One region of the Ensifer sp. ENS07 genome, then DNA from elsewhere that is predicted to be linked to it. Evidence: predicted binding sites of a transcription regulator. Region 1 holds the regulator's gene; each other region holds the start of a gene.
What was found. Region 1 encodes PhoB, which activates phosphate uptake and scavenging genes when phosphate is short. Its sites were predicted from a motif close to TGTCATNNANCTGTCAT; they were not measured.
Positions count from the first base shown of each region.

Region 2: IB277_RS15130 (DUF47 domain-containing protein) is a predicted target of PhoB. The motif match lies at 4,940-4,956, and genes of this name have one in related genera.
Region 3: IB277_RS31735 (alkaline phosphatase) is a predicted target of PhoB. The motif match lies at 4,622-4,638, and genes of this name have one in related genera.

Region 1 is NZ_JACVBE010000004.1:455,114-465,057, forward strand. It holds gene IB277_RS17135 (substrate-binding domain-containing protein) at 1-517, shown strand, start outside; gene pstC (phosphate ABC transporter permease subunit PstC) at 612-2,096, shown strand; gene pstA (phosphate ABC transporter permease PstA) at 2,093-3,415, shown strand; gene pstB (phosphate ABC transporter ATP-binding protein PstB) at 3,429-4,244, shown strand; gene phoU (phosphate signaling complex protein PhoU) at 4,295-5,008, shown strand; gene phoB (phosphate regulon transcriptional regulator PhoB) at 5,211-5,894, shown strand; gene IB277_RS17165 (GcrA family cell cycle regulator) at 5,963-6,484, opposite strand; gene IB277_RS17170 (aspartate aminotransferase family protein) at 6,906-8,105, shown strand; gene argF (ornithine carbamoyltransferase) at 8,210-9,127, shown strand; gene IB277_RS17180 (Hsp33 family molecular chaperone) at 9,426-9,944, shown strand, end outside.
Region 2 is NZ_JACVBE010000004.1:48,626-58,569, forward strand. It holds gene IB277_RS15100 (adenosine kinase) at 1-557, shown strand, start outside; gene IB277_RS15105 (SH3 domain-containing protein) at 597-1,148, opposite strand; gene IB277_RS15110 (D-glycerate dehydrogenase) at 1,331-2,335, shown strand; gene IB277_RS15115 (GNAT family N-acetyltransferase) at 2,385-2,852, opposite strand; gene IB277_RS15120 (molybdopterin-synthase adenylyltransferase MoeB) at 2,863-3,624, opposite strand; gene recF (DNA replication/repair protein RecF) at 3,652-4,776, opposite strand; gene IB277_RS15130 (DUF47 domain-containing protein) at 4,980-5,624, shown strand; gene IB277_RS15135 (inorganic phosphate transporter) at 5,624-6,628, shown strand; gene IB277_RS15140 (serine hydrolase) at 6,678-8,066, opposite strand; gene IB277_RS15145 (LysR family transcriptional regulator) at 8,207-9,106, opposite strand; gene IB277_RS15150 (SDR family oxidoreductase) at 9,240-9,944, shown strand, end outside.
Region 3 is NZ_JACVBE010000015.1:170,422-180,365, forward strand. It holds gene IB277_RS31720 (hypothetical protein) at 1-214, shown strand, start outside; gene IB277_RS31725 (GNAT family N-acetyltransferase) at 248-754, opposite strand; gene typA (translational GTPase TypA) at 963-2,789, opposite strand; gene IB277_RS31735 (alkaline phosphatase) at 2,991-4,556, opposite strand; gene IB277_RS31740 (amidase) at 4,820-6,130, shown strand; gene IB277_RS31745 (hypothetical protein) at 6,101-6,271, opposite strand; gene IB277_RS31750 (hypothetical protein) at 6,435-6,596, opposite strand; gene IB277_RS31755 (hypothetical protein) at 6,838-7,341, shown strand; gene IB277_RS31760 (PspA/IM30 family protein) at 7,489-8,634, shown strand; gene IB277_RS31765 (OB-fold-containig protein) at 8,640-9,269, shown strand; gene IB277_RS31770 (flotillin family protein) at 9,302-9,944, shown strand, end outside.

The DNA of each region.
Region 1 (9,944 bases):
AAAGCACGGCACCCGCGAAGTCTTCGAAGAGAAGATCCTCGCTGCAGGCTGCAAGAACGCTGGCGCCGTTGACGTGATCAAGGCTGCCGTTGCCGATGAAAAGCAGCAGCACAGCAAGTGCGTCGCAGTCCGCAAGGACGGCCTGGCTGTCGACATCGACGGCGACTACACCGAAACGCTCGCCCGTATCGCTGCCAACAAGAACGGCATCGGCGTGTTCGGCCTGTCATTCTACGAAAACAACGCCGACAAGCTGAAGGTCGCGACCGTCAACGGCATCGTACCGTCGACCGAAACGATCGCTTCCGGCGAGTACCCGGTTTCCCGCCCGCTGTACTTCTACGTCAAGAAGGCACATCTCGGCGTTATCCCGGGCCTCAAGGAATATGTTGAGTTCTTCCTCGACGACCAGATGATCGGCCCGGAAAGCCCGCTCGCCGAATACGGCCTCGTTGCCGCTCCGGACGCTGAGCGCGAAGAAATCCGCAAGGCTTTCTCTGCCGGCAACATGCTCTGATAATGACAAGCCCCGGCGCGATGTCTTCGCGCCGGGGCATGCCTTCATTCGATTTGCCGGCACCCATGACGGGCGATGCCGGGGAGACGTGCGGATGAGTACTTCGCTCCTTCTTTTGCTCATTATTGTTATTGGTTTCATTGCTTATTTTGCAGGCCGCGCCCGTTCGCTGGCGCAGTCCGGCGGCAAGCTCTCCAACCTTCATTCTCTGCCGGGCTATCACGGTAGCTACGTCGCCATCTGGGCGATGCTTCCGGCCGCACTCGTTCTCGGCACCTGGCTGTTCGCCGCTCCCGTGTATATCGACGGAAGCACGCGCGCGGCCTTGCCGGATAGCGTCCAGAGCCAGGGCCCTGCCGCCGTGCAGCTCGCGCTCGGTCAGGTCAAATCCGTTGCCGGTGGCCTTCTGCGCCTGAGCGGCGAGGAACTCGCAGCCCTTGAGGGCGGCTCCGCCAATCTTCGCGCGACGCTCGCGTCCAAGGGCGTTGCCCTTGCTGGCGAAGGCGATCCCTACATGGTCACCGTCGCCAAGCACTTCAACGCGATGACCGCGACCAACCGCTGGCTGATGACGGTCGCCGTTCTGCTGATCGCGATTGCCGGCGGCGTCTACGCCATCCGCAACGTCGCGACCCGCTTCCGCGCCCGCAACCAGGTCGAGCGGGTCATTCTCGGCTCGCTGATCGTCGCGTCCTCCATCGCCATCCTGACGACGGTCGGCATCGTCGCCTCGATGCTGTCGGAAGCCGGACGCTTCTTCACCATGGTCTCGCCGTTCGAGTTCTTCTTCGGCACGGTATGGGATCCGCGGTTTGCCGCTGCCGGCAGCGGCGGCGCTTCGGGCCAGTTCGGCCTCATCCCGCTTCTTGCCGGCACGCTCTACATCGCCTTCGTCGCCATGCTGTTTGCGGTGCCGATCGGCCTCTTCGCGGCGATCTACATGGCGGAATATGCAAGCCCGCGCTTGCGTTCGACCGCAAAGCCGCTGCTCGAAGTGCTCGCCGGCATCCCGACCATCGTCTACGGTTTCTTTGCGCTGGTGACCGTTGGCCCGTTCCTGCGTGACATCTCCGCCCAGATGAACGGTCTCATGACCGGCAACTACCAGAACTTCATCCAGGCACAGAGCGTTCTGACGGCGGGCATCGTCATGGGCATCATGCTGATCCCATTCGTGTCGTCGCTGTCGGACGACATCATCACCCAGGTGCCGCGGGCACTTCGTGACGGCTCGCTCGGCCTTGGCGCCACCCGCTCGGAGACGGTCAAGAAGGTCATCCTTCCGGCAGCCCTCCCGGGCATCGTCGGCGCGCTGCTGCTCACCGCCTCGCGCGCCGTCGGCGAGACCATGATCGTGGTGCTGGCAGCCGGTGTGGCGGCCCGCATGCAGATCAATCCCTTCGAGCCGATGACGACGGTGACCGTTAAGATCGTCAACCAGCTGACAGGTGACCTCGAGTTCACCTCGCCGCAGACGCTGGTGGCCTTTGCACTGGGCATCACGCTCTTCGTCATCACGCTCGGCCTCAACATTTACGCGCTCTACATCGTGCGCAAATACCGGGAACAGTACGAATGACCGACATCGCTTCCCCGACCGTCCGGATCTCCGCCCGTCCCGCATCCGCCAAGCGCGATATCGGCATCAAGCGTCGCTATGCTGCCGAACGCCGGTTCCGCTTCTACGGCATGGCCGCGATCAGCACCGGTCTCTTCTTCCTGGCATTGCTGCTGTGGACCGTCTTTTCCAACGGCTACACCGCATTCCAGCAGACGACGATTACGCTGCCGATCGAATTCACCGAAAAGGTCATCGACCCCAAAGGCGAACGCGCGACCGACGGCAAGGTGCTGATGACCGCCAACTATCCGCTGTTGGTGCGCGACGCGCTCGTCAAGCAGCTCGGCATCGACGCCACCAAGCGGCCGCAGGTCAAGCAGGCGACCGACATGGTTTCCGCGAGCTCCCGCACGCTATTGCGCGACATGGTCGCCGCCGACCCGTCGATCATCGGCAAGACGGTTCCTGTCACGCTGCTGGCCGAGGCCAACATCGACTCCGCCTTCAAGGGCCAGATCGATCTCTCGGTCGATGAGGGCAAGCGCAAGGTCAAGGACCAGCAGGTGACCTGGATGAACGAGCTGGCGAGCGCCGGCATCCTGAAGAAGAGCTTCAACACCGGCATCTTCACCTTCGGCGCCTCCAGTCGTCCCGAAGCGGCAGGCGTCGGCGTCGCTGCCCTCGGCTCGCTCTACATGATGCTGATCGTGCTGGTGCTGTCGCTTCCGATCGGCGTCGCCGCCTCGATCTACCTCGAGGAGTTTGCGCCGAAGAACCGGCTGACCGACCTGATCGAGGTCAACATCAACAACCTCGCGGCCGTTCCGTCGATCGTCTACGGCCTCCTGGGTCTCGCCGTCTTCATCAACTTCGCCGGCATGCCGCGCTCGGCAGCCGTCGTCGGCGGCTTCGTGCTGACGTTGATGACCCTGCCGACGATCATCATCGCCACCCGTGCGGCGTTGAAGGCGGTCCCGCCGTCGATCCGCTCGGCGGCCCTCGGTCTCGGTGCGTCGAAGATGCAGACCATCTTCCACCACGTGCTGCCGCTGGCGATGCCGGGCATCCTGACCGGCACCATCATCGGTCTTGCCCACGCGCTTGGTGAAACCGCGCCGCTGCTCCTGATCGGCATGGTCGCCTTCGTCGTCGATTTTCCCGGTTCGCCGATGGAACCGTCGACGGCACTGCCGGTGCAGATCTACATGTGGGCCAATGAGGCGGAGCGCGCCTTCGTCGAGCGCACCTCCGGCGCAATCATCATTCTTCTCATCTTCCTGGTCGTCATGAACCTTGGAGCCATTCTGTTGCGACGTCGCTTTGAGCGCCGCTGGTAGTGAGGTAATTACTATGAACATCATGTCAGAAGCAGCAGTCGAGAAGGCTCTGGATCAGAAAATGAACACCGTGCCCTACAAGATGATCGGCAAGGATGTGTCGGTCTATTACGGCGAGAAGCGTGCGCTTTTCGACGTCAACCTCAACATCCGCGAGAACACGGTCACGGCGCTGATCGGTCCTTCGGGTTGCGGCAAGTCGACCTTCCTGCGCACGCTGAACCGCATGAACGACACGATCGAGAACTGCCGCGTCACCGGCAAGATCACGCTCGACGAGGACGACATCTACGACCCGACGATCGACGTCGTCGAACTGCGCGCCCGCGTCGGCATGGTCTTCCAGAAGCCGAACCCGTTCCCGAAGTCGATCTACGACAACGTCGCCTACGGCCCGCGGATTCACGGACTTGCCCGCACCAAGGCCGACTTTGACGAGGTGGTCGAGACCAGCCTGCAGAAGGCCGGTCTGTGGAACGAGGTAAAGGATCGTCTGCAGGAGCCCGGCACCGGCCTTTCCGGTGGTCAGCAGCAGCGTCTCTGCATCGCGCGTGCCGTCGCCGTCAGCCCGGAAGTCATCCTCATGGACGAGCCGTGCTCGGCTCTCGATCCGATCGCGACCGCCAAGGTCGAAGAGCTCATCCACGAGCTGCGCACGAACTTCACGATCGTCATCGTGACCCACTCGATGCAGCAGGCCGCCCGCGTTTCGCAGCGCACCGCCATGTTCCACCTCGGCAATCTCGTCGAGGAGAACGACACCGACAAGATGTTCACCAATCCGGATGACCAGCGCACCCAGGATTACATCATGGGCCGCTTCGGCTGAGGCCGCATAAGGCTGCAACAGTAACTGCAAAGCGCCCGTAAGGATCGACGATCATGTCCATGCATATCATGTCCGCCTATGACGAAGAACTGAAGTACCTGACGCGCCGCATCTCGGAGATGGGCGGCCTCGCCGAACAGATGGTCGCCGAGTCCGTTCGCGCGCTGGTCAACTCCGACCTGGCTCTCGCACAGAAGGTGATCTCGGACGACACCGTCCTCGACGACGCCGAGCGCCAGATCGGTGAGAAGGCGATCGTCACGATCGCCAAGCGTCAGCCGGTCGCCGCCGACCTGCGTGAGATCATGGGGTCGATCCGCATCGCCTCCGATCTGGAACGCGTCGGCGACCTTGGCAAGAACACCGCCAAGCGCGTGATCGCGGTCGCCGGCTCCGGCATTCCGCGCAAGCTCGCCCGTGGCCTCGAGCATCTGGCAGAGCTCGCTCTCGTCCAGCTCAAGGAAGTGCTCGACGTCTACGCCTCGCGCTCGCCGGAAAAGGCCAACAGCATCCGCGAGCGTGACGAGGAGATCGACGCGATCTACACCTCGCTGTTCCGCGAGCTCTTGACCTACATGATGGAAGATCCGCGCAACATCACGCCCTGCACGCATCTTCTGTTCTGCGCCAAGAACATCGAGCGCATCGGCGACCACGCGACCAATATCGCTGAGACGATCTATTACATGGCGACGGGTGCTCAGCCGGAAGGCGAGCGTCCGAAGGATGACACTACGTCGACGCTGGGCTCGGTCAACGACTGAGCGCCAAGCGCGCCGTAAGCATGCATGCCCTTTGAAATCTGATCCGGTCGCGGCTTCGGTCGCGGCCCCGAATTCCTGTATCTGAAGCATGCGGTTTTCGCCCCGCCTTTGAAAACGGCGGATGTGCTCCAGATTTAGAGTGTCTGAGCGCCGGCCGGGCCGATGAGCCCAAAGGCCGCCCGCGGTAAGGAGACGTTACCTGATGTTGCCAAAAATCGCCGTAGTCGAAGACGAAGAGGCGCTGAGCGTTCTGCTGCGTTACAATCTGGAAGCCGAGGGCTTCGACGTCGATACGATCCTGCGGGGCGACGAGGCGGAGATCCGGCTTCAGGAGCGGCTGCCCGACCTGCTTATCCTCGACTGGATGCTGCCCGGTGTTTCCGGCATTGAACTTTGCCGTCGGCTGCGCCAGCGTCCGGAGACCGAACGTCTGCCGATCATCATGCTGACGGCGCGCGGCGAGGAAAGCGAGCGCGTCCGGGGTCTGGCGACGGGTGCCGACGACTACGTGGTCAAGCCCTTCTCGACGCCGGAGCTGATGGCGCGCGTCAAGGCGATGCTGCGCCGGGCAAAGCCCGAGGTGCTGTCGACGCTGCTTCGCTGCGGCGACATCGAACTCGACCGCGAGACCCACCGCGTTCATCGCCGCAGCCGCGAAGTGCGCCTCGGCCCCACCGAGTTCCGTCTTCTGGAGTTCCTCATGTCCTCGCCGGGCCGCGTCTTCTCTCGCTCGCAGCTTCTGGATGGCGTCTGGGGGCATGACATCTATGTCGACGAGCGCACCGTCGACGTGCATGTCGGTCGTCTGCGCAAGGCTCTGAACTTCTCGAACATGCCCGACGTCATCCGCACCGTTCGCGGCGCCGGCTATTCGCTCGAAAGCTGAGCGGTCTGAAAGTCGCCAAGAAAAAAAGGGGCCGATCGGCCCCTTTTTTATTGATGCCGTCCAGCTTCTCAGCGGGCCCTGCGGCGCTCCCCCGACGGCTGGTAGGCCAGCCGCGCATGGAAGGTGCAGTAAGGCGAGGCTTCCGGGGAATCGTTGCCGCAGAAGTGAAACTCTTCCTTCAGCGGGTCGCCGATCGGCCACTTGCAGGTGCGCTCGGTGAGCTGGGTCAGCTCGAGGCGGCGCGACATCGGCACGACAACGTCGGTGCGGGTGCTGAAATCCTGCTCGGCAACGAGATCGACTTCGATTTCTTCCTTGAGAACGACAGCGCCGGCCGCGCGTGCAACCGGGCGGGTCGAAACGCGCGAAGCGTAGTTCGGTGCGCGCGGTGCCGAAGTCGGGCGCTTCGGACGGGCTGCTGTCGTGGTGCTGCCGCCGGCCTTGGCGCGACCTGGCAGGCTCAGGCGGTGAACCTTGCCGATGACAGCGTTACGGCTGACGCCGCCGAGCTGCGCCGCGATCTGGCTTGCGCTCAGGCCCTCGGACCAAAGCTTCTTCAGTTTCTCCACCCGCTCGTCAGTCCAGTTCATTTCTGCACTCTCCGTTCTCAGCGTTGGGGATGGCAGAATCCCTCACCGCACCCCGGCTAAACCCCGGGGTTGCAAACGCGATAACTCTTTTGGTGACTAGGTCCGCCGCATGCGTCTAGTAATTGAATGTTAACGTACTGACCGCTGGACTCTGTGGCAAGAGTCCCGGGAATCAGGCCGAATCGATTTCGTAGTTTTCCCCAACTTGCTCGGCCAGCGTTGCATTTTTGCAAGCCCTCCCGGACGATTTTTCTGCTGCCAGGAATCGACCCTTCATGTTGCGCTGCAAGGCTTGGTTTTGTTGACATTGCAGCGCGAAATGGGAATAGTGCCTGCGCCGCCGAAAGGCGGCATTTTTGATTTTTATCGGCCCGCGTGAGGCGCGGGATCGATGTCGATCTGGAGTGAAGGAGAGCCTCGCATGACTGCAACCACGCCGCTTTACGATACCTACATGCGCGCGCCGTTGCGTTTCGAGCGAGGAGAGGGCGCCTGGCTGATCGCTGAAGACGGCACGCGTTATCTCGATTTCGGTGCCGGCGTTGCCGTGAACTCGCTCGGCCACGCGCACCCGCACCTGGTCGAGGCGCTGAAGGCGCAGGCCGACAAGGTCTGGCACCTGTCCAACCTTTATGAAATTGCGGGCCAGGAAAGCCTCGGCCGCCGGCTGACGGCAGTGACCTTTGCCGACAAGGTCTTCTTCACCAATTCGGGCGCGGAAGCGCTGGAATGCGCCATCAAGACGGCACGGCGTTACCACTTCTCCAAGGGCCACCCGGAGAAGTTCCACGTCATCACCTTCGAAGGCGCCTTCCACGGCCGCACGATCGCGACGATCGCCGCCGGTGGTCAGCAGAAATACATCGAAGGTTTCGGGCCGAAGGCGCCGGGCTTCTACCAGGTTCCGTTCGGCGACATCGCCGCGGTCAAGAATGCGATCACCGAGGAAACCGCAGCGATCCTGATCGAGCCGATCCAGGGCGAGGGCGGCATCCGTCCGGCGACCAAGGAATTTATGCAGGAACTGCGCGCGCTTTGCGACGAGTTCGGCCTGCTCTTGATCCTCGACGAGGTCCAGACCGGCGTCGGCCGTACCGGCAAGCTGTTTGCCCATGAATGGGCGGATATCCGTCCGGATATCATGGCGGTCGCCAAGGGTATCGGCGGTGGCTTCCCGTTCGGCGCCTGCCTCGCGACTGAGGAAGCCGCATCTGGTATGGTGGCGGGCACGCATGGCTCCACATATGGCGGCAACCCGCTGGCCATGGCCGTCGGCAACGCCGTGCTCGACGTCGTTCTGGCCGACGGATTCCTGACGCATGTGCGCGATGTCGCGCTGGTCTTCCGCCAGGGCCTTGCGTCGCTCAAGGACCGTTTCCCTGATGTCATCGAGGACATCCGCGGCGACGGTTTGATGCTGGGCATCAAGGTGAAGGGCCCTTCGGCCGATCTGCTGAAGGAAATCCGCGGCGAAAAGCTCCTGGCCGTGCCGGCGGGCGAAAATGTGCTGCGTCTGCTGCCGCCGCTGACCGTGACGGCGGAAGAGGCGCGCGAGGGGCTCGCACGTATCGAACGCGCCGCCGAGGCGGTTCGCAAGGCAAGCGGCAACGCCGCGGCCTGAAGGTAGCGACCCAGGGACGACTAAGGCGTTAGAATGACCTTCGTGCGGGCACGTGGATAGCGTGCCGCACCAGGGACCGATTTTTCAGACAGGAACCGAGTACGATGGCAGGCACCAGACATTTTCTCGATCTTTCGGCCATGACGGCCGCCGACCTCCGGACGATCATCGACGATGCGCGCGTCCGAAAGGCGGCGACCAAGGCCGGAACTGCCGAGAAGCCGCTCGCCGGCAAGATGCTGGCGATGATCTTCGAAAAGCCCTCCACCCGCACCCGCGTTTCCTTCGATGTCGGCATGCGCCAGCTCGGCGGCGAAACCCTGTTTCTGTCGGGCACCGAAATGCAGCTCGGCCGCGCCGAGACGATCGGCGACACGGCCAAGGTGCTCTCGCGTTACGTCGACGCCATCATGATCCGCACCACCGACCATCGCCGCCTTCTGGAACTGGCCGAGCATGCGACGGTCCCGGTCATCAACGGCCTGACCGACGATACGCACCCCTGCCAGATCATGGCCGATATCCTGACCTTCGAGGAGCATCGCGGTCCGGTAAAGGGCAAGACGATTGCCTGGACCGGCGACGGCAATAACGTGCTGCATTCGCTGATCGAAGGTTCTGCCCGCTTCGGATACCGCATGAACATGGCCGTGCCGCTCGGTTCCGAGCCGCAGGACAAGTTCCTGAACTGGGCGCGCAACAATGGCGGCGAGGTCCTTTTGTGTCATGACGCCGAACAGGCCGTCGCCGACGCCAATTGCGTCGTGACCGACACCTGGATCTCGATGAACCAGGAACATCGCGCCCGCGGGCACAACGTCTTCCAGCCCTACCAGGTCAATGAAGCGCTGATGAAGCGTGCGGCCTCCGATGCGCTGTTCATGCACTGCCTGCCGGCGCACCGCGGCGAAGAGGTCACCGACGAGGTCATCGACGGCCCGCAGTCGGTGGTCTTCGACGAGGCGGAAAACCGGCTGCACGCACAGAAGTCGGTCATTGCCTGGTGCATGGGGCTCGTCTGAGCCGGCTGCCCGGTCGCGCGCGACGGCGAAGAGGCTTCAGTGCGCTCCGCCGAGCGTGCGCCATATAGGGGCGTGTTCACCGCACTTGACATTGTCCACGTGCGACACGATTTAGGCGGCATACGGGCGCTCCTGAAAGTAGTGAGCGCGCAACCGTCGAGGTGGTGCGTTGCTATGGCGGCGGCACATACCTGGTGGACAATCCGTTTATCGCGGGATCAACTGAGACAGCGAGCACGTTGCGCGGGGATAGCAATATCTCTGGTGCAGCTTGGTGGCTGAAGGCAAGGAGCAAGACATGACTGACATGACGCCAGGGCTTGGTGAGTTCGACTTTGCCGGTGACGATCACGTCGTGCCTTTCCAGGTGGAAGGCCTCGACGTGCGCGGCCGCGCCGTGCAGCTCGGCCCCATGCTGGACGCAATCCTCGAGCGCCACAACTATCCGCTTCCGGTCGCGCGTCTGGTTGCTGAAACCGTTGTACTCACCGTGTTGCTCGGGACCTCGCTGAAGTTTGAAGGCAAGCTGATCGTCCAGACTCAGGGCGATGGCCCTGTCGATCTGGTGGTCGCTGATTTCTCGACGCCGGATCGCGTGCGCGCCTATGCCCGCTACGATCAGGAAGCGCTTGCCGCTGCCGAAAAGGACGGCCGGACCCTTTCGCACGAGCTGCTCGGAAAGGGCGTGCTCGCCTTCACCATCGACCAGGGCGCCCATACCCAGCGTTACCAGGGGATCGTTGCGCTCGACGGAGCGACGCTGGAAGAAATCGCCGGCGTCTATTTCCGACAGTCGGAGCAGATCCCGACCAAGGTG
Region 2 (9,944 bases), 410 kb from region 1:
TCGTCGCTGAGGCCAAGGTCACCTATTTCGAAGGTTATCTCTGGGATCCGCCGCGCGCCAAGGATGCTATCCGCGAAACCGCACGGATCGCCCACGCGAATGGCCGCGAGACCGCGATCACGCTGTCGGACAGCTTCTGCGTTCACCGCTATCGCGACGAGTTCCTGGAACTCATGCGCTCCGGCACGGTCGACATCGTCTTTGCCAACAAGCAGGAGGCGCTGGCGCTCTACGAGACCGAGGATTTCGATCTGGCGCTGGAGAAGCTCTCGAAGGATTGCAAGCTTGCGGCGGTAACGCTCAGCGAAGAGGGTTCGGTTGTCGTGCGCGGCGACGAACGCGTTCGGGTCAGCGCAACGCCGATCGCCCAGGTTGTCGATACGACCGGCGCCGGCGACCTCTATGCCGCCGGCTTCCTTCACGGCTACACGACCGGGCGCTCGCTCGAAGACTGCAGCAAGCTCGGCAATCTCGCGGCCGGCATCGTCATCGGCCAGATCGGGCCGCGGCCGATGGTCTCGCTGGAAACGGCCGCCAAACAGGCTGGTCTCGCCTGATCCGACCGAATTGATTTTTGGTTAAAGACGGGCGCGGCCTTACTTGAAGGCCTCGCCCGGATAGGCGCCCCAGATTTCGCCTTGGGCGATCCAGCCTTCGACGCCTTGCGCTTCGGCATGGCACCAGTCGCCATTGCACTCGCCGACTTTCACGATGACACCGGGCTCCATGCGGGCGACGATCGGGGAATTGCCCTGCGCGTCGCGGCGCATGTTGACGAAGACGCCTTCGCCCTTGCCGCGCATCCAGGGGGCTGCAACGGCTGTGCGGTCGCCGGAAAGCAGCGCCTGGTTCACCCAGCCTTCGGTGCCGTCGGCGTCGCGGATGCGGCGCCAGTTGTCGTATTCCTGAATGATCTCGACCGGCACGCCCGGCTTCATGTAGCGGAAGGCGACCGCGTAATCGACGCTCGGGCCGATCCGCAGATTGACGCTCTTGGACTTCAGGCTGACGAAGCGCGGCAGCGGCAGCCCGCTGGCGCCCTTGGCGGCCTGAGCGTAAGCCGCTGACGTCATGATCGCGGCGCCAAGGCAGGCGGCGATCAACGAGAGCGAGAATCTGGAAATGACGTGACGCATGACGAAGCCCATTTTCCGTGGCACTAGCTTTTGCAGGCGCAGTTCACTTGAGGCCCATGGGTCGGGCGGAAATCGCGGGGACGACGACGCGAGTTTTGTTTGTCTTCCCGGTGGGGTCTGGTAGAAATTGCGGCTACAGGGAGAAAGTATCGCCCAACTTGGTTAAGGACCCGTCAACAAGGCCCGTCGCAGCAATGACAAGCAAGAAGAAGCCCACGGTCTACATCACCCGCAAACTGCCTGACATTGTCGAGACGCGCATGCGCGAGCTCTTCGATGCGGAGCTGAACATCGACGACACGCCGCGCAGCCAGCCGGAACTCGTTGCCGCGGTGAAACGCGCCGACGTGCTGGTGCCGACGGTGACCGATCGCATCGATGCGGCGCTGATCGAGCAGGCCGGCCCGCAGCTGAAGCTGATCGCAAGCTTTTCCAACGGCGTCGACAACATCGATGTCGATGCTGCGGCCCGCAAAGGTATCACCGTGACCAACACGCCGAACGTGTTGACCGAAGACACCGCGGACATGGCGATGGCGCTGATCCTCGCCGTGCCGCGCCGGCTTGCCGAAGGTGCGCAGATCCTGACCGATCGCAAAGGCGAATGGGCTGGCTGGTCGCCGACCTGGATGCTCGGCCGGCGCATTGCCGGCAAGCGCATCGGCATCGTCGGCATGGGCCGGATCGGCACCGCTGTCGCCCGCCGCGCCAAGGCCTTCGGCCTTTCGATCCACTACCACAACCGCCACCGGGTGAAGGCGGAAACCGAAGAGATGCTGGAGGCGACCTATTGGGACAGCCTCGACCAGATGCTTGCCCGCGTCGATATCGTCTCGGTCAACTGCCCGTCGACGCCGGCGACCTACCACCTGCTCTCGGCACGGAGATTGGCGCTGATGCGACCGGACAGCTACATCGTCAACACCGCCCGCGGCGGCATCATCGACGAGACGGCGCTGATCAAGTCGCTGCGCGAAGGCAAGATCGCTGGCGCCGGCCTCGACGTCTTCGAGAACGAACCGGCCGTCAATCCGAAGCTGATCAAGCTTGCCGGTGAGGGCAAGGTCGTGCTTCTGCCGCATATGAGCTCGGCGACGCTTGAGGGCCGCATCGACATGGGCGAGAAGGTGGTGATCAACATCCGCACCTTCTTCGATGGCCACCGACCACCGGACCGCGTGCTTCCGGGCCGCGACTGAACGCGAAAGCGCCGTGCGGCCGTCCATCCGGTTCGCTCAAGCCCGGAAGCTAAAGTGTCTTGCGCATCTCGATCGCCGTCGGCCGGGTAAAACCGGGATGGCACATCGAGCCGCTCTGGACGAAGCCCCAGGCGGCAAAGGCGCGGTGATTGTCGATGAGTTCGATGCGGGTGAGGAGCCTCAGCGCCGGCAGCTTCAGCGCACGCGCCGTCGCCTCCGCTTCGGCGAGCAGCAGCCGACCGATACCCTTTCCTTGCGTCTCAGGCGCGACGGCAAGCTTGCCGATATAGAGGCAATCGTCCTCCGGTTTGCAGAAGATGCAGCCGACGAGCCTTTCGCCGTCGCGGACGCCGAAGGCGATCTCGTCAACGATCTTCTGCCGGAGCAACTCGATGTTCAACGCATGCGCCGACGACGGCGGGTCGATCCGCCCGTCCATGTAGGAGAAGGCGCCAAGGATCAGCGCCAGCAGTTCCTCGTAGCGGTCGAATGCTTCGTCGATGCGAAAGATCTGCACCATGGTCGGCCTATGCTCTGCGGCGATAGCGGATGGTGTTGAACTGTGCCGTCAGCGCGTCATACATCAGCAGCCGTCCGACCAGCGGTTCGCCGAAGCCGGCGATCACCTTGATTGCCTCCATCGCCTGCAAGGTGCCGATGACGCCAGTCAGCGCGCCGACGATGCCGGCCTCCGCGCAGGAGGGCACGACACCGGCCGGCGGCGGCTCGGGAAAGAGATCGCGATAGGAGGGGTTCGGCCGTCCATCGGCGCCGGCGCTGTAGGGCATCAGCACCGTCAGCGATCCGTCGAAGCGGCCGACGGCGCCGGTCACCAGCGGAATGCCGACCGCTGCCGCCGTATCGGCGGCGAGATAGCGCGTATCGAAATTGTCCGAGCCGTCGATCACCAGGTCATATTGCCGGAAAAGCGCCTCGGCATTGTCGGGGTTGAGCCTGAGCCTGTGTTCGTCGACGCCGACATGCGGGTTGAGGGCGGTGATCGCCTCGGCGGCCCGCTCGACCTTGGCGCGGTCGATGTCTTCAGTGCGGTGGATGATCTGCCGCTGCAGGTTGGAAAGCGCGACCGCATCGTCGTCGACGATGCCGATCCGGCCGATGCCGGCGGCGGCAAGATAGACGAGCACTGGAGCGCCGAGCCCGCCGGCCCCGATCACCAGCACACGGGCCGCCTTCAGCCTTTGTTGCCCGGCACCCCCGATCTCCGGCAGCACGATATGGCGGGCGTAGCGGGTGATCTCCGATTGGTCGAGCTTGTCCTCACCGGTCATGGCAAAATCCTCCTCGGTGACCTCTGCTTATCCCGTAACACTGCCGTGCGAAACCGTCAGAAAGCGGCCGCGTTCGCCCAGCGCCTTGAACATCGCTTGGTCCGTCCCGGTCATGAAGGCCTGGCCGCCAAGGCCGTCGACGAGATCGAACAGAGCGGCGCGCCGGTTGACGTCGAGATGGGCGGCGATCTCGTCGAGCAGCAGGATCGGCGCGTGGCCGGTCATGTCGCCGACGAGGCGCACATGCGCCAGCACCAGGCCGACGAGCAGCGCCTTCTGCTCCCCGGTCGAGCAGCGTGCTGCCTCCATGTCCTTCTCGCGGTGACGCACGAGCAGGTCGCTCCGGTGCGGCCCGTCGAGCGTGCGTCCCGCCGCGGCGTCGCGCGGACGCCCATCACGCAGCATCGTCAGATATTCTTCTTCCAGATCATAGGCCGGACGATGGCCCTCGTCGTCGAGAAAGCCCGACAACGCCAGGCGTGCCGACGGAAAGACGTTTTCGTCGACAGTGCGCTCGACGAGCGCCGTCAACAGACCGAGCATTTCCTGCCGTGCCAGCGCCATCGAGACGCCGAGACCTGCCATTTCGCGCTCGATCGCCGTCAGCCAGGCCGGGTCCGGGCGAAATTCGCCGAGCAGCCGGTTGCGGCTGCGCATCGCCCGGTCGAATTCGCTGGCGCGCCGGCCATGCTCCGGATCGAGCGAAAGCACCAGCCGGTCGAGAAACCGTCTCCGGTCGGCCGAAGGCCCGGTAAAGAGCCCGTCCATCGATGGCGTCAACCAGAGAACGCGCAGGTGATCGGTCAGTTCGTCGACGGTCGCTGCCGGTGTTCCATTCAGCCGCAGCCGCCGGGATTGCCCTTCCGTGACGCCGGCAGTCCCGGTGCCGATCTCGACGGTTCCCTCCATGCCCTCGACTTCCGCAAAGACCGAGAACCCGTCGCCGGCACCGACCCGGGTCACGTCCGCATAGGCTGCGCGCCTGAGGCCGCGGCCGGGCGAAAGGAAAGAGACGGCTTCCATGAGGTTGGTCTTGCCGGCGCCGTTCTCCCCCGTCAGCACCACATGGCGCTGATCGAGCTCAAGCGAGAGGGCCGCATAGTTGCGGAACTCCGTAAGCTTCAGGCGGTTGAGAAAGACCTTGTTTGGCATCGGCAGTCCGGATTCGACGTTGGGCGCAGCTAGGACGAAAGCGCCTGCCAAGGCAAGGCGAAATGGGACGCGTCGCCATATCGTGCAAGATAGGCCGATATCGACAGGGGAAAGGCGACAAACCCCTTTGATTCGGTGCTTTTCATAAAGGACCTAGTGAAATATGACAGCCGCATGACAATCCACAGATGGATATACGTGTGATGCTGGCCTGGTTCCGCAAACTTCTTCCCCGCGAGGATCGCTTCTTCGACCTCTTCGCAAAACATTCGCGCACCGTCGTCGGTGCTGCCGATGCGCTCGACAAGGTTCTCGCTGGCGGCGACGATCTGGAAAAACACTGCGACCGGATCGTCGCGCTCGAGGATGAGGCGGACCACATCACCGCCGAGGTGCTGCTGGCCGTGCGCCGGTCCTTTATCACGCCCTTCGACCGCGGCGACATCAAGGATCTGATCCAGTCGATGGATGATGCCATCGACATGATGCACAAGACCGTCAAGACGATCCGCCTTTACGAGCAGAAGAGCTTCGATCCCGGCATGCGCGAAATGGGCACCACGGTCGTCAAGGCCGCGCACCTGATCGCCGAGGCCATTCCGCTGCTCGATAGGATCGGCGCCAATCACGACCGCCTGATCGCGATCGCCGAAGAGGTCACCCGCATCGAGGGCCGTTCCGACGAACTGCACGAACAGGGCCTCAAGGACCTGTTCCGCCGCCACGGCGCCAGCAACCCGATGGCCTACATCATCGGCAGCGAGATCTATGGCGAGCTCGAAAAGGTCGTCGACCGCTTCGAGGACGTCGCCAATGAAATCAGCGGCATCGTGATCGAGAACGTCTGATGGATGCGACGCTCGCCTTTCCGTTGCTCGTCGGGCTGATCGGCATCGCGCTGTTCTTCGACTTCCTGAACGGTCTGCACGACGCAGCCAACTCGATCGCGACGATCGTCTCGACACGGGTGCTCCGGCCGCAATATGCCGTCATGTGGGCGGCCTTCTTCAACTTCATCGCCTTCCTGTTCTTCGGCCTGCACGTGGCCGAGACGCTGGGCAAGGGCATCATCGATCCCGGCATCGTCACGCCGCTGGTGATCTTCTCGGCGCTGATCGGCGCGATCGTCTGGAACATCGTCACCTGGCTCTTCGGCATCCCGTCGAGTTCGTCGCACGCGCTGATCGGCGGCCTCGTCGGCGCCGGTCTTGCGAGCACCGGTTTCAGTTCGATCGTCTGGACCGGCCTTTTGAAGACCGTGGGCGCCATCTTCATGTCGCCGGCGATCGGCTTTTTCCTGGCGCTCATGCTGGTGCTGATCGTTTCGTGGATCTTCGTGCGCCAGACGCCCTTTGCCGTCGACCGCACCTTCCGCGTCATGCAGTTCGTCTCGGCCTCGCTCTATTCGCTCGGCCATGGCGGCAACGACGCGCAGAAGACCATGGGCATCATCGCGGTGCTGCTCTACTCGCAAGGCTATCTCGGCTCGGAGTTCTATGTGCCGTTCTGGGTGGTGATCACCTGCCAGGCGGCGATCGCGCTCGGCACGCTGTTCGGCGGTTGGCGCATCGTCCACACCATGGGCTCGAAGATTACCAGGCTCAATCCGATGCAGGGCTTCTGCGCCGAGACCGGCGGAGCGATCACGCTCTTTGCCGCCACCTGGCTCGGCATCCCGGTCTCGACGACGCACACCATCACCGGAGCGATCATCGGCGTTGGTGCTGCGCGTCGCGTTTCGGCCGTGCGCTGGGGGCTTGCCGGCAATATCGTCATTGCCTGGTTCATCACCATGCCCGCCGCAGCGGCGATTTCGGCGCTCGCCTACTTCACCATCGATCTGCTGTTCTGATCGATCTGGAAATCGTCTCCCGCCCTCATAAGCAGGCGGGAGGCGCCCGTCATTTCGAGACCCGAGGCGCAGGGCTGCTCTGCCCACCCTGGTGCAAGGTCAGGCTTTCGGCACGGTCGCCTTTGAGCGTGAAGCTGATCTGGGCATCGATGAGCTTCGTAAAGAAGCGGTGCTCGGCCTCCGGAAGGATTTCGAGCCGGTCCTGCCCGGTCGCCTGGGCAAACAGACTATCGCCATCCCGAAAGATCGTGAGTTCGAAGTCGGGCGCCAGCCTGTAGGTGCCGACATAGGCATCATAGCGCGCCGGGTCGATCACTATGGCCGTGCGCTTGACGATCGGCGGCGCAAGCGGCGCGTTGCGATTGAGCAGATGGCGGCCGATGTCGTCGACGCCGACGTCGGTCGACGCATTCGACAGGGCGACCACGCCGACACCCGTCGACGGACGGTAGCCGACGAAGGATCTATAGCCGCCGGTTCCCCCATTGTGCCAGATGAACTGCTCGTCGCCCTTGCCCGAGACGACCCAGCCGAGCGCCTGCTGGTCGCCATCGCCGTTGCCGAGCGGTTGTCGGGTCGACAGCAGCGTGCTGAAGGCGGGAGCGAGCGGCGATGCCGTCTTTCCCATGGCCGCCTCAAGGAAAAGCAGGAGATCGTCCACGGTCGAGCGCAGGGCGCCTGCACCCTGCAGCGCGTCGAGATCCCAATCGCTCACCGGCTCCATGGCCGCATCGTGGCCCGTTGCCCGGCGTTCGGCCCAGTCGGGCTGCTGCGTGATCGCCGTGTCCTTCATGCCGAGGGGAACGGCGATACGGCTGACGACGAGGTCTTCATAGGAGACCCCGGCCTTCAAGGCGATCGCGTGGCCGAGAAGCCCGGCGCCGAGATTGGAGTATTCATGCCCGACGCCGGGGCGGCGCTGCGGCTTGTGACTGGAGAGGAAAGCATAGAGCTTCGCCGCGTCGTAGCCGGCATAGGGATTGCTCATGTCGGCCGGCACCAGATTGCTGGGCAATCGCGGCAGGCCGGACATGTGCGTTGCGAGGTCGCCGAGCGTGATCGGCGTCTGCTTGTCCTCGGGCATGATCACGCTCTCGGGAAGAAGCGTGGCGACGGGTGTGCCAAGGCTGAGTGCGCCTTTCTCCATCGCGTCGGCCAGCAGCAGCGCGGTAAAGACCTTGGTGACCGAGCCGATCTCGAACACGGTCTGCCCGTCGACGGGGCGCGGGTCGCCTTTGGCCGGATGGCCGTGGGCGATGATGCGCCGGCCATTGGCATCGATGATACCGACGACGATGCCGATCGACTGCTGTTGCTTGTCGATCCGGTCGGCCAGGATCTCCCGAATTTCTGCGTCGGTGGGAGCGGGAAGCGGACTTGCGTGAGCGTTGGTGCCAAGCGCCATGAGGACGATCCAGTTCAGAAAGCGGTTCCGCATGAAGGATAGGAATCCAATTTTCGGTTGTCAGGGGATGCGCTGATGATGCCAGCCGGTTTCGGTCAAGCCTTGGTCAAGACTTGATCGGCGATCGGCGCGATACCGTCACCCGCAACGATTGTGCCGGGATTGCGGAGCCGTCACGGATCCCAATAGGGCGGATCGCCGAAGGCTTCCTTCAGGTGCTGGGCGATGGCTCTGAGCTTGGTGGAGGCGCGCCGGCCCTCCGGATGCGCCATGTAGATGAACTCCGGCTCCGGGCTGAGCCCAACGTCGATCTCGTTCAGTTGCCCCTCGCGCACGGCCGGACCGGCGATGAAGGCGGGCAACAGCGCGATGCCGAGCCCGGCGACGGCGGCATCGTGCAGCATGTCGCCATTGTTCATGCCAAGCGCCAGGCGCGCCCGTACGACTGTCGCACCGCCAGGACCTTCGAAACGCCAGTCGGCAGCACCCCGGTTGGTGTAGAAGATGCCGCGATGGCCCTCGAGTTCGGCGAGCGACGCGGGCGTGCCGTGCCGGTCGAGATAGTCGGGCGCGGCGACCAGCAGGCGCCGGCTTCTCGCAAGTTTCCACACGACCAGCCGTGAGTCGGCGATCGCGCCATGGCGCACGATCGCGTCGTAGCCCTCGGAGGCGGCATCGACCCGTCGGTCGTCGACGTCAAGCGTCAGCTCGATCTCCGGGTGTTGGGCCAAGAACGGATAGAGCGCCGGACCGAGATGCCTTCGGCCGAAGCTGACGGGGGCCGCGATCCGAAGCGGTCCCGTCAGCAGCCCGCGGCGTTCGGCAAGATCGCTGGCGGCCGCCTGCACTTCGCTGACAATCCGGATGGCGCGCTCGCGAAACGCGATGCCATCCTCGGTGAGCGTCAGCTTGCGTGTGGTGCGGTGGAGAAGCGTGGCGTTGAGCCCGCGCTCCAGTTCTGCCACTCTTTCGCTGACGACGGATTTCGACAGCCGTAGGCGACGTGCCGCCTCGCTGATCGAGCCGGCTTCGGCCACGGCGACAAAGGCAGCTATTCCTTCGATCTTCATCATCGTTCGGCTTTTCCGAATTCGAGTTCCACAATTGGGAGACTAATCCGAACGACAGTTTTCCGCCATATCTGTGGGCATCGAAGGACGGCCAATCGAACCGGCCTCCTTCTCAACCCAGCAAGAGGATTTCATCATGTCACGTTTGGAGAACAAGACGGCACTCATCACCGGCGGCACCAGCGGCATCGGTCTCGAAACCGCCCGCCAGTTCATTGCCGAAGGCGCACGCGTTGCCGTCACCGGCACCAATCCGAAGAACATCGCCGAAGCCCGATCCGTCCTTGGCGAGGCTGCGCTCATCATCGAGGCCGATGCCGGCAATGTCGCCGGCCAGGCGGCCGTTGCCGAAAAGATCCGTGCCGCCTTCGGCACGCTCGACATCCTGTTCATCAATGCCGGCATCGCCAAGCTGCAGCCGATCGAAGAGTGGGACGAGGCGAGCTTCGACCGGTCGATCGCCATCAACGTCAAGGGCCCGTACTTCCTGATCCAGGCACTGCTGCCCGTGTTCTCCAAGCGCGCCTCGGTCGTGCTCAACACCTCGATCAACGCCCATATCGGCATGCCGACCTCCAGCGTCTATGCGTTGACCAAGGCGGGCCTGCTGTCGCTGGCCCGCACGCTCTCCGGCGAACTCGTCGGCCGCGGCATCCGGGTCAATGCCGTCAGCCCCGGCCCAATCCGCACGCCGCTCCATGACGGCCACGCCCCGACGCCCGAACAAAACAAGCAAGTGGTTGATGCGATCGCCGCGCAGATCCCGCTTGGCCGTTTCGGCGATGCGAGCGAGATCGCCAAGGCCGTGGTCTTCCTCGCTTCGGACGAAGCCACTTTTACC
Region 3 (9,944 bases), on a different contig from region 1:
GGTGCTCGTCATTTCCAAGGTGGCCGAGAAGGATGACGGCAAGGGCTGCGTCGCCGGCTATGTCGATGCGCTTGCCAATCCCGATACGAATGCATTCGCCCGCAAGATCGCCGACGAGGTGGCACCGACCTTCCGCTGCGGCGTCGACAAGCCCGCCTATCACGGCACGCGGGGCGACAAGGCGGCCGATCCCAACAACGAACTGCCTGAGTAAGTCTTTGATTTCAGTGTCGCGGAGGCGTCGGGCCTAGTTCCAGGCGAAGCCGACCTTCTTCAGGTGCTTGTCGCCGAAATCTTCCATGCCTTCGGCGATATCGGTGCCGCCGGCACCCTGGAAGAACTGGTAGGCATGCTCGCTGTCTTCGAGGCACCAGACGACGAGGCCACGACAGCCGAGCGAACGCAGCAGGCTCTTGGCCTCGCCGAAGAGAATGCGCCCGAGGCCGATGCCCTGGTATTCCGGCCTCAGGTAGATCTCGTAGATCTCGCCTTCCTGCGGCAGGGCCTTGGCGCGGCTGAGGCCGAGCGTTGCATAGCCGGCGATGGTTCCGGCGACGTCGACGACGAGCAGCGTGGCAGGACCGCGGGTCGCCTTGCGCCACCAGGTCTCGTCACGGCGATTGACCATCTGAACGAGCGGACGATGGGGAATGAGACCGCCATAGGTCTGCAGCCACGAAACGCGGTGCACATCGGCAATTGCCGACGCTTCCTGCGGCTCTCCGGGCCGAATCTCTATCGAAACAGTCTTCATGACTCGCGACTCTAAACACACACAAGGCGAACAGGAATCCCGCCCGGTTGCCAGCCTGCGTTAACCCACAGGCAACTTTAACGGCACCCAATGGAAGGTTAACGCCTTTTTAACTTTATCCGCAAGTCGCCCATCGGTGGCACACACAGCAAAAAACCCCGGATCGCTCCGGGGTTTTTCTGAAAGTCGTAGGATCGATCAGGATCGATCAGGCAGCGCCAGCCGTGCGGGCCTTTTCGAAGCGCTTGCGATCGTTCGGGTCGAGGTGCAGCTTGCGCAGACGGATCGACTTCGGCGTCACTTCGACCAGCTCGTCGTCCTGGATCCAGGAGAGCGCGCGCTCGAGCGTCATGCGGATCGGCGGCGTCAGGCGAACAGCTTCGTCCTTGCCGGCAGCGCGCATGTTGGTGAGTTTCTTGCCCTTGAGCACGTTCACTTCGAGATCGTTGTCGCGGGTGTGGATGCCGATGATCATGCCGGCATAGACCTTCTCGCCGGCGTCGATGATCATCGGGCCGCGGTCTTCCAGGTTGAACATCGCGTAGGCAACCGATTCACCGGCGTCGTTCGAAAGCAGAACGCCGTTGACGCGACCACCGATCTCGCCCTTGTAGGGCTGGTAGGCGTGGAACAGGCGGTTCATGATCGCCGTGCCGCGGGTGTCGGTCAAAAGTTCCGACTGGTAGCCGATGAGGCCGCGGGTCGGAGCGAAGAACACCAGACGGACGCGATTGCCGCCAGACGGACGCAGTTCGACCATCTCGGCCTTGCGCTCGGACATCTTCTGCACGACGACGCCCGAATGCTCTTCGTCGACGTCGATCACGACTTCTTCGATCGGCTCGAGCATCTGGCCGTTGTCATCCTTGTGCATGACGACGCGCGGACGCGAAACGGCAAGCTCGAAGCCTTCACGACGCATGGTTTCGATGAGAACCGCAAGCTGCAGTTCGCCGCGGCCCGATACGAAGAAGGAGTCCTTTTCCGAGGATTCTTCGATCTTCAGCGCAACGTTGCCTTCGGCTTCCTTGAACAGGCGGTCGCGGATGACGCGGCTCGTGACCTTGTCGCCTTCGGTGCCGGCAAGCGGGCTGTCGTTGACGATGAAGGACATGGTGACGGTCGGCGGGTCGATCGGCTGCGCGGTCAGCGCTTCGGCGACCGACGGATCGCAGAAGGTGTCGGCGACGGTGCCCTTGGTAAGGCCGGCGATCGCAACGATGTCGCCTGCCTGCGCTTCTTCGATCGGCTGACGCTCGATGCCGCGGAAGGCGAGGATCTTCGAGATACGGCCGGTTTCAAGCAGCTTGCCATCCTGGCCGAGAACCTTAACGGCCTGGTTCGGCTTGACGGTGCCCGAGTGAACGCGACCGGTGATGATGCGGCCGAGGAAGGGGTTGGCTTCGAGGATCGTGCCGATCATACGGAACGGGCCTTCGGCAACCGTCGGCTCCGGCACGTGCTGCAGCACCAGGTCGAGCAGCGGCGCCATGCCCTGGTCCTTCGGACCTTCCGGGTTGACGTTCATCCAGCCATCGCGGCCCGAACCGTAGAGGATCGGGAAGTCGAGCTGCTCGTCAGAGGCGTCGAGGTTGGCGAAGAGGTCGAAGACTTCGTTGATGACTTCTTCGTGGCGGCCGTCCGGACGGTCGATCTTGTTGATCGCGACGATCGGCTTCAAGCCGACCTTCAGCGCCTTGCCGACGACGAACTTCGTCTGCGGCATCGGGCCTTCGGAAGCGTCGACGAGAACGATGGCACCGTCCACCATCGACAGGATGCGCTCGACTTCACCGCCGAAGTCGGCGTGGCCAGGGGTGTCGACGATGTTGATGCGCACGCCCTTCCACTCGACCGAAGTCGCCTTGGCGAGGATGGTGATGCCGCGTTCTTTTTCGATGTCGTTGGAGTCCATGACGCGTTCGGCAACGCGCTGGTTTTCGCGGAACGAGCCCGACTGCTTCAGGAGCTCGTCAACAAGGGTCGTTTTCCCATGGTCGACGTGCGCGATAATCGCGATGTTACGAATGCTCATTTTTCGTCTCGGAAGGTTCAGGGCAAGCCCCGATGGGCCACGCCGCTTTTTCAATGGTCGCGCTCATACAGGTTTTTTTGCGATTGCGAAAGGGGGGCGCGCGCATGAGCGTCGTGTTCAAATGCCGGTAGGCCATGGGTTTGCACTCGTCAGGGGTCTCACGAACGCCGTTTGCAAAGCTGTTGGCCGCGACCGAATTCCTCATGCAATTGCGGCCGGATCGAGCGTCACGCGCCAGAGTTCCTGGTCCTGCCGGTCCATCAGCCGCACCGTCATCTGCTGCGTCTGGCCGTTGATATCGACGATGCCGAAAAACTGCAGACCAGCCGATGGCGGCAGGTTCTGGTCGATGCCGCCGCCGGATGCCTTGATGAAACGAACCTCCGGCCCGAAGGTCATGTCGAGCTCCTTCGGCCCATAGGTGCCGGAATGCAGTGGACCGGACACGAACTCCCAGAACGGCGTGAAATCCCTGAATGCGCCGCGCCCCGGATCGTAGTGATGCGCGGCGGTGTAGTGCACGTCCGCCGTCAGCCAGACGAGGTTGTCGATGCCGTTGTCGCGGACGAAGCGCAGGAGATCGGCAAATTCGCGTTCGCGCCCCGCGGGCGGGCCGTTGTCGCCATTGGCGATCGCGTCCGAACCGCGCCGGTTGGTGTAATCGTCCCAGACGACGAGACCGATCGGCATGTCGCAGGCGATCACCTTCCAGGTGGCCCGCGAGGCAGCAAGTTCGCGCTTAAGCCAGTCGACCTGCCGCCAGCCGAACAGGGCGCCGCCGCCGTCTTCTCCCTGGTTGGCGCCGCGATAGGATCTGAGGTCAACGAAGAACACGTCGAGCAACGGACCATAGCCGATCTTGCGGAAGACGCGGCCGGGCTGCGTTGCCGGCATGCGGATCGGCGTCATCTCGTGGAACGCCCGCGCCGCCCGCTCCGCATAGACGGCAACATCCTTTTCCGGATAGCGCGCGTCGTCGCGCAGGTCGGTCGAGGCCGACCAGTTGTTCAGCACCTCGTGGTCGTCCCATTGATAGAATGTGGGGCACACGGCGTTGAGTTGCCGCACGTGGTCGTCGAGCAGATTGTATTTCCACTGGCCGCGATACTCTTCCAGCGTGCGAGCGACGTCGCGCTTCTCGTGCGTCACCACCCGGTTCTTCCAGACACCGCCATCACGTAGCGCTATCTCGTCGGGGATCGGGTTATCGGCATAGATCGTGTCACCGGAATGAATGAAGAAGTCCGGCTCGTGCTGGCGCATGGTCGAATAGGTCTTCATGCCGACATCATCAATGCCCCAGCCCTGCCCGGCCGTGTCGCCGGACCAGACGAAGCGGATCGAGCGCTTGCGCAAGGGGGCGGTGCGAAACCGGCCGGTGACCGGCGCGGAGACGCGGTTGACGTCGTAGAGATCCGTGGCGGTGAAGCGGTAGAAGATATCCTGGTCCGGCAGCAGCCCGTCGAGCGAACATTTGATCGCGCAATCCGTCTGCGGCGTCGCCGTCAGATCGGAAAGGCGAAGGGGGTTAGAGAAGCTCTCGGTGGTCGAGTATTCGACCGACACCTTCGACGGGCGATCCACCCGTGTCCAGATCATGCCGGAGGACGTATCGACATCGCCCGATTGCACGCCGTGAATGAATTCCGGCCGGCCGTAGCCGCGTGCATAAAAGGGTGTCGCAAGACCGGATGAGGCCACGAAGCCCGCGGCACCGGCGGAAAGCAGGAAAGAACGCCTCGAAAGCGTCTTGAGGATATCGGCCAAACAGACCTCCGATTCGGCAGCGCCACCGCGCGTGCCGGACCTTTGGTCATCTGGGTGTCAGCGACGTAACAGGCGCATGAAACTATTTGAACGGTTTGGCGACAGTTCGGTGAAGGCCGGAGCTGGCCGCGGCGACAATGGGACGATGGCAAACTCCGCCAATGCTGTTATCAAAGGCGATCAGCGTTGGCCCTGGTGAATCCGGGCAACGAACCCGCCTCCTGCCTCCGTTCGGTGGCCTCACAAATCGACAGGTGATCATCGTGTCCCATGCCGCCAACGTCTCCGTCCGCGACCGCCTGGAACAGATCCTGAGCCGGCTCAACAATCGTCGGCACGAGCAAAAGGCTTTTGTCCGGCTCTACGAAGAGCGCGCGCGGAGCGAGGCAGACGCGGCCGACCGCCGCCGGCAGGCGGGGGACAGCCTTGGGCCGCTCGACGGCAAGATCGTTTCAATCAAGGACCTGTTGGATATCGCCGGCGAACCGACGCTTGCCGGCTCCATCATCCGGCGCGACGCGCCGCCGGCCCAAAAAGACGCGCTCGTTGTCCAGCGGCTGCGTGCTGCCGGTGCGGTCATTATCGGCAAGACGCATATGACCGAATTCGCGTTTACGGCCGTCGGCCTCAATCCGCACTACCCGGTACCCGGCAACGCCACCGACGAAAGCCTGATCCCCGGCGGTTCGTCCTCGGGCGCTGGCGTGTCGGCGGCAGAAGGCACCTGCGACATTGCCATCGGTTCAGATACCGGTGGCTCGATCCGCATCCCCGCGGCGCTGAACGGCATCGTCGGCTTCAAGCCGACAGCCAGCCGCATCCCGCTCGATGGCGCCTTTCCGCTCTCGCCGGTTCTGGATTCGCTCGGGCCGCTCGCCCGGACCGTTGCCGATTGTGCGGCGACCGATGCTGTGATGGCCGGCGAGCAGCCAAGGCCGCTTGTCGCCCGTCCTGTCGCAGATCTTCGTATCGGCATCCCCCGTGGCAGGCTGTTTGAAGACCTCTCCCCCGAAGTCGCCGACGCCTTTGCGGCAAGCCTCGACCGACTGGCCAAAGCGGGTGCCAAGATCGTCGACTGCACCATCGATGACTTGATCGAGAAGCTCGGCCAAGCGACGCGGATCGGCTCGATTGCGGGCCTGGAGGCAAGCCGTATCCACGCCGGATGGCTGGGTGATGCGGCCGTCCCAGTCGACGAAAGGGTCAAGTTCTCGCTTCGCCGCCGCCTTTTGGTGCCCGACGCGACGATCTCGGCCCTGCTGCAAACCCGGCATGCGCTCGCTGCCGCCATGGACGAGCGGCTCTCGCCCTACGATCTCATCGCACTGCCGACGACGCCGATTGCGGCCGTGTCCATCGCAAGCGTCGACACCGACGCGGCGGAATACGACCGCGTGGAGAGCCTGCTGCTGCGCAACTGCCAGGTCGCCAACCAGTTCGATCTCACCGCTATCACCCTGCCGATGCCGGGCCTTGTGCGGCCGGCCGGACTGATGCTGGTTGGGAGAAACGGAACCGATGCGACCGTACTGGCGTCAGCCCTTTCAGCCGAAGCGCTGCTTCAGCAAGCTTGAACGGCGCGCCCGATGGTCATCGAATGAAACACCGGCCTGCAAGCAGGCCGGTTCGGCAGTCGTCGTCGCCCGAAGGATCAGCCAGACCGGTACGCCGATAATCAGCAGCGCTATGACCGTATGCCAGATAGAAAATGTCATGCTTGTGCGCCTCCCCTAGCGCAAGCGATACGTGGCCGCGAACTCTCCCGACATCCGACGCGTCGCCGATTGGAACCCGGTCAGAACAGGACATCCCTGATTCGATTCGCAACCGATGGCGGATTACGTTCGAAAAATAGTTCGTGGAGGAGACGCGCTCCGCTCAATGCATCGTTTCGCCGGAGATCTCGTCACGGAGGATGCGGAAGGCATCTTCAAGCGCGGCGACCAAGACATCGGTCAGTTCGTCGCCGTCATTGTTCGCGAGATAGAGGGCAACCATCTTGTCGGATGGGTCGCGGTAATGCTCGATATCGTTTGACATATCATTGTCCTTCATTCGCCGTGTCACATCCCGGCCATTGAGGTGACTATAGGCGAAGGGACTTGCGTAAAGCTGGATGCATGACATCAGGCGAAGGGCACAGCACGCAGCGTCGCGTTATTCTCCATGCGCTCCCTAACGGGGTCGACCGACAAAGGATAGAGGATAGCGACCTATTTCGCTCGCGCCGGGCGCACGAGCACGCTAGAGCATGTCGCCGACGAACGACGCGGGAATGAGCATGTCGAAGAAAACCAAGAGCGACGAAACCGCGGACGTGCAGCGCCTGAAACTCGATTTTCCCGACATCCATGCGGATCTGATCGCCGGCCGCATCCCGTCGCTGCGCAAGGCGCTTATCGCGGCAGGGCTTAAGGACGAGCGCACGCGCCTCGACAAGCTCAAGAATTCCTGGACCAAGGCAAGCCCCACCGAGCGTGAAACGTTCCTCAAGTGGCTGAGCAGCAATGGCGGCCCGGACGGGCTTGCCCCACACGCTCATATCGATCCGCCGCTCGCAGCGCCCCCCGCGATTGCCAGCGGTCGCTACCTGCTCCCCGAAACGATCGCCGAAATCCGCACGATCATGAATCGCCGCCGGATGCGGGCGAACGACATCATGGCCGAGATGGGATTTGCCGGCGACGACCTGTCCCTCACCCGCGCCCTGTCCAAGGGCGCAAGCCTGCGGCTCTCGGTGATTGCCGCGCTGGAAACCTGGTTGCGCAACAACGCGGCGGAGTGAACCCGCCGGACATCGTCCGCTTTCAACGCGCCCCTCTTCCGCCCGCTGCAACCCGCATTGCCGGCGCGCGACCGTTGCGCGCGTTCAGCAGAAGAAAATTGCAACTTAAACCTGAGCCAATCCTTGAAAGCACGAAAGTGGTGCTTTATGTTATTGCTCATGGCTCAGGGCAACCACACGTCGATCTTGTACTACGATCTCGCGCCGGACGCGGAGGCCAGACGTGCGCTGGAAGAAACCTTCGTTGCCTACGGCGACATGCTGGCGATGCTCGATGAACTCGCCGGCGAAAAGGCGGGCGCCAATCTCGTAACGTTGCATGAACTTGCCTACGAAACGGTCCGGGAGCGCACCGGGCTTCCGGCGCGCATGGTCACGCTTGGACTGCGTGACTTCGCGGCAAACCGCGGACAGCAGGCCAATGCCGAAAGGCTGCCGCTGGACGACAAGCTTTTCGCAATCAAGGGACCGTCGGATCTGACCGTCGCCACCGTGCGTGGTCGCGTCGCGATCCCATACGACGTCGCCGGCTATTCGCCGGGCACTCTGAATATCTTCGCCGCCCAGCTCGTTGCACAGAAAGGCGGCTATCAGATCCACATTGGCGTCACCACGCATTCCGACCGAACGGAGAAGAAAATGATGACGAATGAAGGCATCCTATCCCGTATGGGCCGCTTGATCGCCGGTCTCGCCAATGCCGCCGTCGACAAGGCGGAAGGCAGCAACAAGATCGTGATCGTCGAACAGGCGCTCCGCGAAATCGACGCGGCCGCCGAAGAGGCCCGGGTCGATATCGGCCAGGCACGCGCCGAGGAGTATCGCATCCTCAGCCGCCGCGACGAAATCGGGGCCGATCTCGAAAAGCTGGACGAAAAGATCAGCACCGCCATCTCTGCCGCCCGGGAAGACCTTGCCAAGGCCGGCGTCGCCCGCCAGATCGACCTGGAATCGCAGCTGGCCGCGCTGGACAAGGCGCTCGCCGGCGCCCGCACCGATCTCGAAGAGGGCCAGCAGGCGCTGCAGGCGGTGCTTGCCACCCGCCGCGAGGCCGAGGCGCGGCTCGCCGATCTCAAGCGCAGCATCGCCCAGTTCCCCGAGAGCAAGGTTTCGGGCCTGGCGAAGCCCAGCCCGGTGGACGGTGCCGCCCGCGCCGCTGCCGCCGTCTCCCGCGCCACGGGCGTACCGGGCGGAGAACACGGCAACAGCGCCGAGCTGGACGAACTCGACCGCCTGCATCGCGATCGGGCGATCGAGGCGAGACTGGCCGCACTCAAGGCAAAGCAGCACTGACGCCGATGCTGTTCTTCCTCGCCCCGGAATCCCTACCCTTCGCGGTTGCGGCGGTGATGTTGGCCGCCTTCACCGGCATCGAGCTCCTCTGCCTGCTGCTCGGCTTCTCACTGGGCGAGGCGATCGACAAGGCCTGGCTGGACGACCACAGCGCATTGGGCGGGCTGATGTCCTGGTTCAATGTCGGCGGCGTACCGCTGCTCGTGCTGCTGATGCTTTTCCTCGGCCTCTTCGCGATGATCGGTTTTGTCATCCAGGCGGTGGCCGGGGCCCTGTGGGCGCCGCTGCCTGCCCTTGTCGCGGCGCTACCGGCACTCGCCGTCTCGCTGCCCGCAGTTCGGATGTCGACCCGATGGGTGGCAAAGATCGTGCCGCGTGACGAAAGCTATGCCGTCGATCTCGGCGATTTCGTCGGCCGCAGCGGCGAAGTCACCGTCGGCCCACTGGACCAGGGCCTGCCGGGACGCATCCGCCTCAAGGATCGCCACGGCAACTGGCATGTGCTGCGCGCGCGCGCCGCCCGCAACGAGCAACCGATCGCCATCGGCGCGCAGGTGCTCGTCGTCGACCGCGTTTCCAACATTTTCATTGCGATATCGGCGCCGGCAGAGCTGCTGACGCCGCCCAATCCTTAAAATTCCACGTCTTAAAGTCTCACGGAGCAACCATGTTTTATGAACTCTTGGTGCCGGCCGGCATCGGCATCGTCCTGATCCTCGGCATCGGCTTTGTTCTTGCATCGCTCTATACCCGCTCGAGCCGCGACGAAGCCTATGTGCGCACGGGCCTTGGCGGCCAGAAGGTGGTCCTCGACGGCGGCTCCATCGTGCTGCCGATCTTCCACTCGATCGCCCGCGTCAACCTGAAGACGCTGCGCCTTGAAGTCCGTCGTGGCGAAGGCGACGCGCTGATCACCAAGGACCGCATGCGCGTCGATATCGGCGCGGAATTCTATGTGCGCGTGAAGCCCGACGCTTCCTCGATCGCGCTTGCAGCCCAGACACTCGGCGACCGTACCAACGATGCCGAACAGCTGCGCGTGCTGATCGAGGCCAAGTTCGTAGACGGTCTGCGCTCGGTCGCCGCCACCATGAGCCTCGACGCGCTGCAGGAACAGCGCATGGATTTCGTCAAGGCGGTGCAGGAAGCGGTCGGCGCCGACCTGCAGTCGAACGGTCTCGAACTCGAATCCGTTTCGCTGACCCGTCTCGACCAGACGGATATCAAGCACTTCAACGCCAACAACTTCTTCGACGCGCATGGTCTTGCGGCGCTGACCCGCATTACCGAGGGCCGCAAGAAGGAGCGCA